DNA from 3 places in the Streptomyces sp. NPDC058221 genome. Region 2 is predicted to be linked to each of the others. Evidence: riboswitches for the same ligand, from Rfam matches in the RefSeq annotation. Region 2 holds a riboswitch; each other region holds the start of a gene.
What was found. A riboswitch is a leader RNA that binds a small molecule or an ion and turns the genes downstream of it on or off. The one in region 2 is predicted to bind S-adenosylmethionine.

Region 1 (3,272 bases), on a different contig from region 2:
CCGGCAAGAGCTCGCTGATCCACGGATCGGTCTCGGGCCTGGACGGTGTGGTGTCGATCGACCAGAGCGCGATCCGCGGTTCGCGACGGAGCAACCCCGCGACGTACACCGGCCTGCTCGACCCGATCCGCAAGGCGTTCGCGAAGGCCAACGGCGTCAAGCCGGCACTCTTCAGCGCCAACTCCGAGGGTGCCTGCCCCGGTTGCAACGGGGCGGGCGTCATCTACACCGACCTCGCGATGATGGCCGGCGTCGCCACCGTCTGCGAGGAGTGCGAGGGGAAACGGTTCCTGGCCTCGGTGCTGGAATACCGCCTCGGCGGCCGCGACATCAGTGAGGTGCTCGCGATGTCGGTGACCGAGGCCGAGGAGTTCTTCGGCGACGGCGAGGCGCACACCCCGGCCGCACACCGCATCCTCGGCAGGCTCGCCGACGTGGGGCTCGGCTACCTCAGCCTCGGTCAGCCGCTCACCACGCTCTCCGGCGGCGAGCGGCAACGACTCAAGCTCGCCACCCACATGGCCGAGAAGGGCGGCGTCTACGTCCTTGACGAACCGACCACCGGCCTCCACCTCGCCGATGTCGAGCAGCTGCTCGGCCTGCTCGACCGGCTCGTCGACTCCGGCAAGTCGGTCATCGTCATCGAGCACCACCAGGCGGTCATGGCACACGCCGACTGGATCATCGATCTGGGGCCCGGAGCAGGTCATGACGGCGGCAGGCTCGTCTTCGAGGGGACCCCCGCCGATCTCATCGCCGACCGCTCCACGCTCACCGGCGAGCACCTCGCGGCCTACGTCGGCGCCTGACCCGGGTGGCGCAGCGGGGGTCCCGACGGGACCCCCGCGTCTGGCGTGCACAGGCGTCAGGCGCAGTTGACGTCGAGCGGGTCGGCGCACACCGAGAACAGCACCATGTCGTCACCGCCGGGGAAGGCGGGGTGCTCGCCGAGACGGCGTACGTAGCCCCGGAGCCGGGGATACGTGGCGAGTGCGGCCGGGCCGAGATGGACGAGCGCCACCCACAGGTCCACATCCGCAGCCGTCAGCCCTTCGCCCAGGACGTGGGGCCGCAGGGTGAGGTACTGGTCCACCAGGTCCAGCGCCGCCGATCGTTCCGACGGCCCGGCGAAGGGGGTGACGTCCTGGTCGAGCAGGTCACACAGGGCGTCGATGTCCGCGGCGAGCTCAGTCGGGCGCAGCGCGGAGGGGCAGGCCTCGTCGTGGCCGGAGAGCAGGCCCGCCAGGTCGCGGAGTATGTCGGGAGTGTGGTTGCTGACGATCCGTCCGCTCCAGCGGTCGCACAGCGCGGGCGCCGTCAGCGGCCCGTCGTAGTGGTGCATCGTGGCCTCGTACGCACTGCGCAGCGAGGCGAGGGCTTCGGGTGTCTCGGCGGGGTGTCCCACGAGTGTGGTGGCGACCGAGTCCTGGAGACCGAGCAGGCCGAGAGTGATCGAGATACGCAGCGAGCGCGGACAACGGGCCGACAGGAACAGCTCGTAGCGGTGCGGAGCGGGGTAGAAGCCGCCGGCCAGACCGACCCCGATGCGGCTGTGGATGCGGGAGGACGGCACGGCCACCTGAGGACGAGGAGGCGTGGCACACGGACTCGGTCCGGATGGGATCGAGCTGCACGTGATCGAGTTGCCTGTGCTGGAACTGCGCGAAGCTGTCTCGGGCATGACTCTCCCTATGGGGATCCCGGTGGGAACGAGGAAGCCACCGCCGCCTTGTGGGCACCAGCGGCCGGATGTGGAACGACTGCGCTTTTGTGCCGGTCCGGACCGCGAGGTGCGGGCCGGCACGCGTCCGGGATTCCGGGCTAGTAAGCGCTGGAGACACGCAGCAGATCGATGTGCAGGCGCCTCGTCAAGCCGTTCCTGGACAATTCCCACCCGTCCCGACTCCGGGGCTCGCGAGACGCGAGACCACGCTTGTCCCGCCACACCGGCGGGACCCGGTCGTCACCCGGGGCACCCCGTCGCGGTGGAAGGGTTGCCTGCCAGCGAGCCGGGGCCGATGACCCCGTGAGCAGGACCGATCCTGCACGGGGGCGCTGACAATCGTGACCGTCCACGCCAGTTTCGGTCCGCGGCGTGACGCCGTCAAGAAGGCCGTACGGGCCGTCTCGCCTGGTGGTCACGGGCGTTGACATTCCTGACGGTGCATGCCTAACTTGCGGCGCGGAACGCCTCCGGGCGTCAGTGAAAAGCCCTGGCTCGCCGGCCGGCGGCCGGCGGCCCTCGCACGGGGCCCCCAGGTGGGACCGGACCGGATGAAGTCCGGCAGGCGCGAGGCCCCGCGGGGGCGGAATGGTGACGGTGAGAGCGATGCACGCAGCTGAGGGGATGGCCGCCTGGCGGTCCCGCGGCCGCGTGATGCTCTGCGCCGACCGCTCCGTCGACCTGCAGCGCGTCAGCAGCGCACTGTGTACCGCCGCCTGTCGCGGCCTCTGTCTCTGTCGAGGCTGACGGTCCTCTGATTCCCTGACGTCCACCGCTGTCGCGGTGTGCCCTCGCCCCGTCCGGCCCCGTTCCGTGCTGTACGCCCTGCCGCGCCGAGTCGTCCCGGCCGGCGCGGCGGCGCTGCCGTCCGCGGTCCGGGCTGTCCGCATCCGCTGGAGCCCTCCGTGAGTGATTCCCCCGGCCTCGCTGTGTCCTCCGGGTCAGCGCCGCCCGCCGAGGCGGAACCCCGCCTCGATCCACCCGCCGAACCGAAACCCCTGGCCCCGCAGCGGGTCCGGCCGCTGCTGCGTCCCGGCCGCTGGATCGTCAGCGCCGTCGTGCTCGTGCTGGTCGCCCAGATCATCCACGGCCTGGTGACCAACCCCTTCTACCAGTGGGACCGGTTCCAGTACTGGTTCCTGCGCCCCACCATCCTCGAAGGCCTCCTTGTCACCCTTGAAGTCGCCGTATACAGCGCGGTGTTGGGGCTCATCGGCGGTGTGCTGCTGGCCCTGGCCAGACTCTCCCCGAGCCCGGTGCTGCGCGCGGTCAGCTGGGTGTACACCTGGCTGTTCCGATCGGTCCCGCTGATCGTGATCCTGCTGTTCCTCTACAACTTCAGCGCGCTCTACCGGACGCTGAGCGTGGGAGTGCCGTTCGGCCCGGCGTTCTTCAGCTTCGACGAGTCGCGCCTCGCCACCGACATGGTCGTCGCCGTGATCGGTCTCAGCCTGAACGAGGCGGCGTACGCCTCCGAAGTGGTGCGTGGCGGCATCCTCTCCGTCGACCAGGGCCAGCACGAGGCGGCATCCGCCCTCGGCCTCCCGAA
Region 2 (3,272 bases):
CGCGCCTTCGTCATCGGGGAACCCGACCAGACGCGCGAGGACGAGCACGGGAAGGGGCTCACAGAACTCGGCGACGAGGTCCGCGGTACCCCGGCTGCACACGCTGTCGATCAGCCGGTCGGCCAACTGCTCGCAGTGGCTGCGGATCTCGAACGGGTCGGCCCCTTCCAGCGCGGGACCGACCATCCTCGCGTGCCGCCGGTGCTCCTCCCCCGCACTGAAGTAGATGGACGGCAGGGGCCGTCCCACCATGGGCAGCAGGGGCCAGTCCTCGGGTATGTACTCCCACTGGTTCCACAGGCCGACATCGCGCGGGAACAGCTCGCCGTCGCTGGTGACGTGGTGCAGTTCGCGGTACCCGATGACCAGCCAGGCAGGGAATCCGCCGGCCAGCTCCACGGGGACGACCGGCCCGTGATCACGCCGCATCGCGCGATAGACGGCGCGCGGCTCGGTCTGGAAGGAGGGGCCGCTGAGCGGCACGGCGCCCGGCCCCACGTGCGCGGGGCACTCCGAAGGGGGCGAGGCGGGCGCGGGCTCTGCGGAGGATGGGCGCGTCATCGTCCTGACTCCTGTGGCGGAAGCTTCACGCGTCACGATCATGCGATCAACGCACGTTCACTATAAGGATTTTATGTGACGCCACATCGGTCAACACCGATCAAATCTGCAAGCCCAGCCAAGCAGTCCGGCGCAACTGCCTGACATCTCGCCATAATTGACCATCGCCTCGCCTCACAACCACGCCCGCCGGGCCCCGGGCTACTCCCGCCCGGAGCCGGATACGCCGCACAACTCCCCGCCCTCGAACGCGACGTTGACAAGCCCTGCGACCCGGCTGTCGCCGACCACGAGCTTCAGCGCATGCCACCGGGGCAGCCAGTACACGCGTCCGCGATGACCGGAGAGCGCCTCCCGCAGCACATCCGGGGCATGGGTCCACACCGGCGGGAGGTCACCCGCGTAGTCGAAGGCGGCACGCAGTTCCACCCACCCGCCGTCACTGACGTCGCCGGCCGTCAAGAGGATCTCGACGGCCTGCCCCGGCTCCTGGCGGCACTTCTTGGCGTGGATCCAGTGCACCTGATGGCCCGCGGCGTAACGGTCGCAGCCGTCGCTCCGGACGGAACCGTTCTCGGTGAGGTGACGCAGCATGGTGAGGTCTCGCCTTCCGGGGATGATGGACCCCGAGCGCTCTGCACCGCGGTCCGCTGTTCCCCGCACCTCGCGCACGGGGCAGGTCGTCACCCGGAGCACCCGCAGCGGAGCGGGGTGCCGTCCAGCCAGCCGGGGCTACACGCTGGAACTCATGACCCGGCGAAAACTCTAACGCACACTCTGACGCACGGGGGCGCAGCCCCCACGAGCGGCACCGCACAGCGGACGGACGGTCAGGGGTGCACAGGGCCGGGCCCCGTGCACCCCTGACACCGCGCCATCCCGGCGTCGGTCCGGTCAGGCGGTGACGAGGCCCGGGTCGCTGGAACCGGCCTCGCCCGTCTCGACATGCCCGGCGAACCGGCGAAGAAACGTCTCGTCCGTGTCGGAGACCACCGTGACGTCGTACCAGCGCTTGCCGGCCCGCAGGTCGACTGTGTGCTTCACGGTCGCGCCCGCACGGACCGCGAAGGTCTGCACCCCTCCTCCGTAGGCGTCGGCGCTGCGCACGGTCAGCTGCACCGTCCCGGCCGCCGCATTGGTGAAGGTCAGCTCAAGCCCCCCGCTCACGGCATCATGACGTGCCGTCACCTCCGGCCCCGCCGCCTTGCCGGGCCCCCGGAACGCACGCAGGAAGCCGTTCGGGCCGTGCACCGCGAGGTCGGTCGTCTCCCCGGAGTAGTCCGTGTTCCAACTGTCCGAGAGTGATTTGCCCGCCTCGGTGGTGTACGTCCACGGCCCGTCGGTGCGGTTCGCGGACGTCACGAGGAACTGCGCACCGGCCGCGTCGCCACCGCTGAAGGTGAGCTGGTACTTCCCGGTGGCCGGGTCGGCCACCCCATCCACGAGGGGCGCGTACCGCAGCGGCCGGGTGGGCCGCCCGCCCGGCTCCTGCTTCGGCACACTGCCGGTGGCCGGCGGCACCGGTACGTAGTCGGGATGCCGGTCGGCGTCCGGCGGCGCGTACCCGTCCGTGGAAGGCAGCGAGACCGGCTCGATGTCCGAACGGCCGAAGTCGAAGGCCGAGGTCAGATCGCCGCAGACGGCGCGGCGCCAGGGCGAGATGTTGGGCTCGTGCACGCCGAAGCGTTCCTCCATGAACCGGATGACGGAGGTGTGGTCGAAGACCTCCGAACACGAGAAGCCGCCGGTGCTCCACGGGGACACGACGGTCATGGGCACACGCTGGCCGAGCCCGTACGGCCCGGCGCCGTTGCCGATGTCGCCGGGGAAGTAGTCGGCGGAGGTGTCCACTGTGGACAGCCCCTGCGCGGCCCCGGACGGCACGAACGGCGGCACGACATGATCGAAGAAGCCGTCGTTCTCGTCGTAGGTGACGAAGAGGGCGGTACGCCCCCACACCTCGGGGTCGGATGTCAGCGCGTCCAGCACCTGTGAGATGTACCAGGCCCCGTAGTTGGCAGGCCAGTTGGGGTGCTCGCTGTATGCCTCGGGAGACACCACCCACGAGATCTTGGGCAGCGTCCCGGCCTGGACGTCCGCCTTCAGATCGTCGAGGAGCCCGTCGCCGTTCTTGACATCGGTGCCGGTGCGCGCCTTGTCGAAGAGCGGGTCGCCGGGTTTGGCATCGCGGTAACTGTTGAAATAAAGCAGCGAGTTGTCGCCGTAAGTCCCCCGGTAGGCGTCATCGATCCATCCCCAGGACCCGGCGGCGTCGAGTCCGTCACCGATGTCCTGGTAGACCTTCCACGACACCCCTGCCTGCTCCAGCCGCTCGGGGTAGGTGGTCCAGCCGTACCCTGCCTCGGCGTTTCCGAGCACAGGACCGCCACCGGTGCCGTCGTTGCCGGTGTACCCGCTCCACAGGTAGTACCGGTTCGGGTCGGTCGAGCCGAGGAACGAGCAGTGGTACGCGTCGCAGACGGTGAACGCGTCGGCGAGCGCGTAGTGGAACGGGATGTCCTCCCGGGTGAGATGGGCCATCGTCGTCGCCGTCTTGGCGGGCACCCACTGGTCGTACGCACCCTTGTTCAAAGCGCGGTGCCCACCGGCCCAGTCGTGGTTCAGATCCTGGAGGAACTGCAGCCCGAGATCATCGGCCGGCGGCCGGAACGGCAGCACCTCCTTGCCGAGCCCGTCCTTCTGGTGCCAGA
Region 3 (3,272 bases), on a different contig from region 2:
GGAGGCGCGGATCTTCCCGTGGCCCGAGCGGTAGAAGCCGTCCACCCCGACCGTGGTGTCGGGTGAGGTGGAGCGCTGGAGCACGTGGCCGCCGTAGACGTAGACGTTGCGGCGTTCGGGGGCGTAGGTCTCGTCCGGTGCGTCGTAGGCGTAGACGACGGTGAGCGACCAGCCCGCCACGCAGCCCTTGCCGTTGGCGGACCAGATGTCGCCGACGGCGACGGGGAGCGGTGCTCCGGTGCCGGTGACCCGGCCGAACGCGGCGGTGACGTCGGCCTCGCCCGTGTAGTAGTGCGGGCCGTTGGTGGTCGAGGGGTCCTGGACCAGGTCCTCGGCGGAGACCTTCCCGGCCGGGGCGCCGTCGACCCCGATGGCGGGGACGGCGTCCAGCGGCTCACCGGGGGAGCCCGCCACATCGGCGCCTGAGATGTCGCAGCGCTTCAGCGCGCTGCCGCTGGGGCCCCGGTAGGTGCCGTCGTTGCCGCCCCAGAACAGCCGGGCGTACGTCACCCGGGCGCCGGGCGGGACGGTGACGCGGCCGGTGCTCGACCCGAAGCCGTCCGTGGTGCCCGCGGTGTTCAGCCGCTGCATGTCGAAGGTGTTGTTGTTGTCCCGGCCCTGGCCGGATGCGGCGACGGCGCACCGGCCGGCCATGTCGGCGGGGCTGGTGGGGCAGCCCATGACGGTGTTGCCGACGGTCCTGAAGTCGCCGTACACGGCCTCGTCGTAGCGCTGGGCGAACGGCGAGACGACATCGGCGGCCGCGGGGGCGGCATGGACGAGTCCGGTGACGGCGGTGCTCAGCAGGGCCAGGGCGGCGAGGGAGACCGGCAGTCTGCGGCTCCGGCGCAGCATGGTCATGAATGGGGGGAATGCCATGCAGCGAACTTAAAGAAGATTTACGCCTTAATCGGTCACGCCGCGCGGTGCGAGACGTACTCCGCGATCTCGCACATCGGCGGCCGCTCCTCGGTGTCCACCGCGTACGTGTGCGGGACGAAACCGCGCTCGCCCCGCTCGAACTGGGTCAGCGAGGGCCGGACCAGATGCCCCCGGGAGAGCCGCAGCTGCGCGGTCCGGTAGATGGCCGCCGCCATCCGGCCGAGCGCCTGGCCGTCCTGATGGCGGTGTTTCCGGACGCCGACGTCGACCTGGCCGAGCGCGTCCAGGCCGACCGTGTGCAGGGCGTCGACGAGCAGCCCCAGCTCCACTCCGTAACCGACCGGGAACGGCAGCTGTTCGAGCAGGGAGCGGCGCACGGCGTACTCGCCGCCCAGCGGCTGGACGAAGCCGGCCAGCTGCGGCCAGTGCAGATTGAGCAGCGGCCGTGCCACCAGCTCGGTGACCCGTCCGCCCTGACCTGCGGTGTCGCCGAGCGGGCGGTCGTACATCGCCTTGACGAACTGCACCGAGGGGTCGGTCAGCAGCGGACCGACGATGCCGGAGACGAAGTCGGCCGAGAAGTCCTTCAGATCCGCGTCGATGAAGCAGACGATGTCACCGCCGGTCACCAGAAGTGACCGCCAGAGCACCTCGCCCTTGCCGGGCACGGCCGGGATGCGGGGCAGGACCGCGTCCCGGTGGATCACCCGGGCACCGGCCCGGCGCGCGACCTCGGCGGTGGAGTCCGTGGAGCCGGAGTCGATCACCACGAGTTCGTCGACCAGCCGGACCTTCTCCATGAGCTCGCGCCGGATCGTCGTGACGATGTCCCCGACCGTCGCCGCCTCGTTCAGCGCCGGCAGCACGACGCTCACGCTCCCGCTCCCGCTGTGCGGGTCGTTCCTGGCGGCCAGAAGCCGGTCCAGCGGACGGTCGGCGGCCGACCAGGAACGCCTGGTCAGCCAGCGTTCGACCTCTTCCAGCACGGTCGATACTCCCTGTGTGTGATCCATCTCGCGGTTCGGACGACTATCTCAACAGTCCGGTGCTTCGGTTACAGTCTTGAACAACGCAGATGGCCGTCGCATGCCGGGGGCCGTCCGCCGATAAACGCCTGGATCGATGGTCCAGTGCCATAGCGCTCATCCAGAGGGACAGAGGGAACGGCCCGTTGAAGTCCCGGCAACCCTCCTGCCGACCGCGAGGTTCGGTAGGGAAGGTGCCAATTCCGTCTTGTGGCGAAATGCGTCACAAGGAAGATGAGGAGAAAGGGCCTCGCCACCATGGCTGTTCAGACTGTTGAAGCAAACACCGACTCTTCTGTGGACCTCGGTCCCGCCGCGGCGCTTTCCTGCCGCGAGTGCGGAGAGCGATTCGAGCTCGGTCCGCTTTTCGCCTGTGTGACCTGTTTCGGGCCGCTCGAAGTGGCGTACGACCTGCCGAGCGGCTCCCCGGACGAGCTGAAGAAGCGCATCGAGGCCGGACCCAACAACATCTGGCGCTACGCGCCGCTGCTGCCGGTCCCCTCCGATGTCGCGGACAAGCCCAACATCAACCCCGGCTTCACCAAGCTGGTCAAGGCCGACAACCTCGCCCGTGAGCTGGGCGTCACCGGCGGTCTGTACGTCAAGGACGACTCCGGCAACCCGACGCACTCCTTCAAGGACCGCGTCGTCGCGATCGCCGTCGAGGCCGCCCGCGCCTTCGGCTTCACCACGCTCTCCTGCTCCTCCACCGGCAACCTGGCCGGAGCGGTCGGCGCCGCCGCCGCCCGGGCGGGCCTGCGGTCCTGCGTGTTCATCCCGCACGACCTGGAGCAGGGCAAGGTCGTCATGGCCGCGGTGTACGGCGGTGAGCTGGTCGGTATCGAGGGCAACTACGACGACGTCAACCGCTTCTGCTCGGAGCTCATCGGCGACCCGCTCGGTGAGGGCTGGGGCTTCGTCAACGTCAACCTGCGCCCGTACTACGGCGAGGGTTCCAAGACGCTCGCGTACGAGATCTGCGAGCAGCTCGGCTGGCAGCTGCCCGACCAGATCGTCATCCCGATCGCGTCCGGCTCGCAGCTCACGAAGATCGACAAGGGTCTCCAGGAGCTGATCAAGCTCGGTCTGGTCGAGGACAAGCCGTACCGGATCTTCGGCGCCCAGGCCGAGGGCTGCTCGCCGGTCTCCACCGCCTTCAAGGCCGGTCACGACGTCGTGCGGCCGCAGAAGCCGGACACCATCGCCAAGTCCCTGGCGATCGGCAACCCGGCCGACGGCCCGTACGTCCTGGACATCGCCCGCCGCACCGGCGGCGCCGTCGAGGACGTCAACGACGAGCAGGTCGTCGACGCGATCAAGCTCCTGGCGCGCACCGAGGGCATCTTCGCCGAGACCGCGGGCGGG

Region 1: linked by a shared signal. The riboswitch ahead of ACFVW8_RS18700 (glutathione S-transferase family protein) and the one ahead of ACFVW8_RS03970 (hypothetical protein) in region 2 are both predicted to bind S-adenosylmethionine.
Region 3: linked by a shared signal. The riboswitch ahead of thrC (threonine synthase) and the one ahead of ACFVW8_RS03970 (hypothetical protein) in region 2 are both predicted to bind S-adenosylmethionine.

Annotation. Positions count from the first base shown of each region.
Region 1 covers NZ_JBHVWF010000053.1:26,027-29,298, forward strand. The annotation lists gene ACFVW8_RS18695 (ATP-binding cassette domain-containing protein) at 1-809, shown strand, start outside; gene ACFVW8_RS18700 (glutathione S-transferase family protein) at 866-1,573, opposite strand; SAM riboswitch class IV at 1,925-2,070, opposite strand; gene ACFVW8_RS18705 (amino acid ABC transporter permease) at 2,629-3,272, shown strand, end outside.
Region 2 covers NZ_JBHVWF010000006.1:93,638-96,909, reverse strand. The annotation lists gene ACFVW8_RS03975 (cytochrome P450) at 1-561, opposite strand, end outside; gene ACFVW8_RS03970 (hypothetical protein) at 763-1,155, opposite strand; SAM riboswitch class IV at 1,206-1,315, opposite strand; gene ACFVW8_RS03965 (phosphocholine-specific phospholipase C) at 1,456-3,272, opposite strand, start outside.
Region 3 covers NZ_JBHVWF010000003.1:143,952-147,223, forward strand. The annotation lists gene ACFVW8_RS02385 (hypothetical protein) at 1-879, opposite strand, end outside; gene ACFVW8_RS02390 (glucosyl-3-phosphoglycerate synthase) at 915-1,868, opposite strand; SAM riboswitch class I at 2,022-2,148, shown strand; gene thrC (threonine synthase) at 2,166-3,272, shown strand, end outside.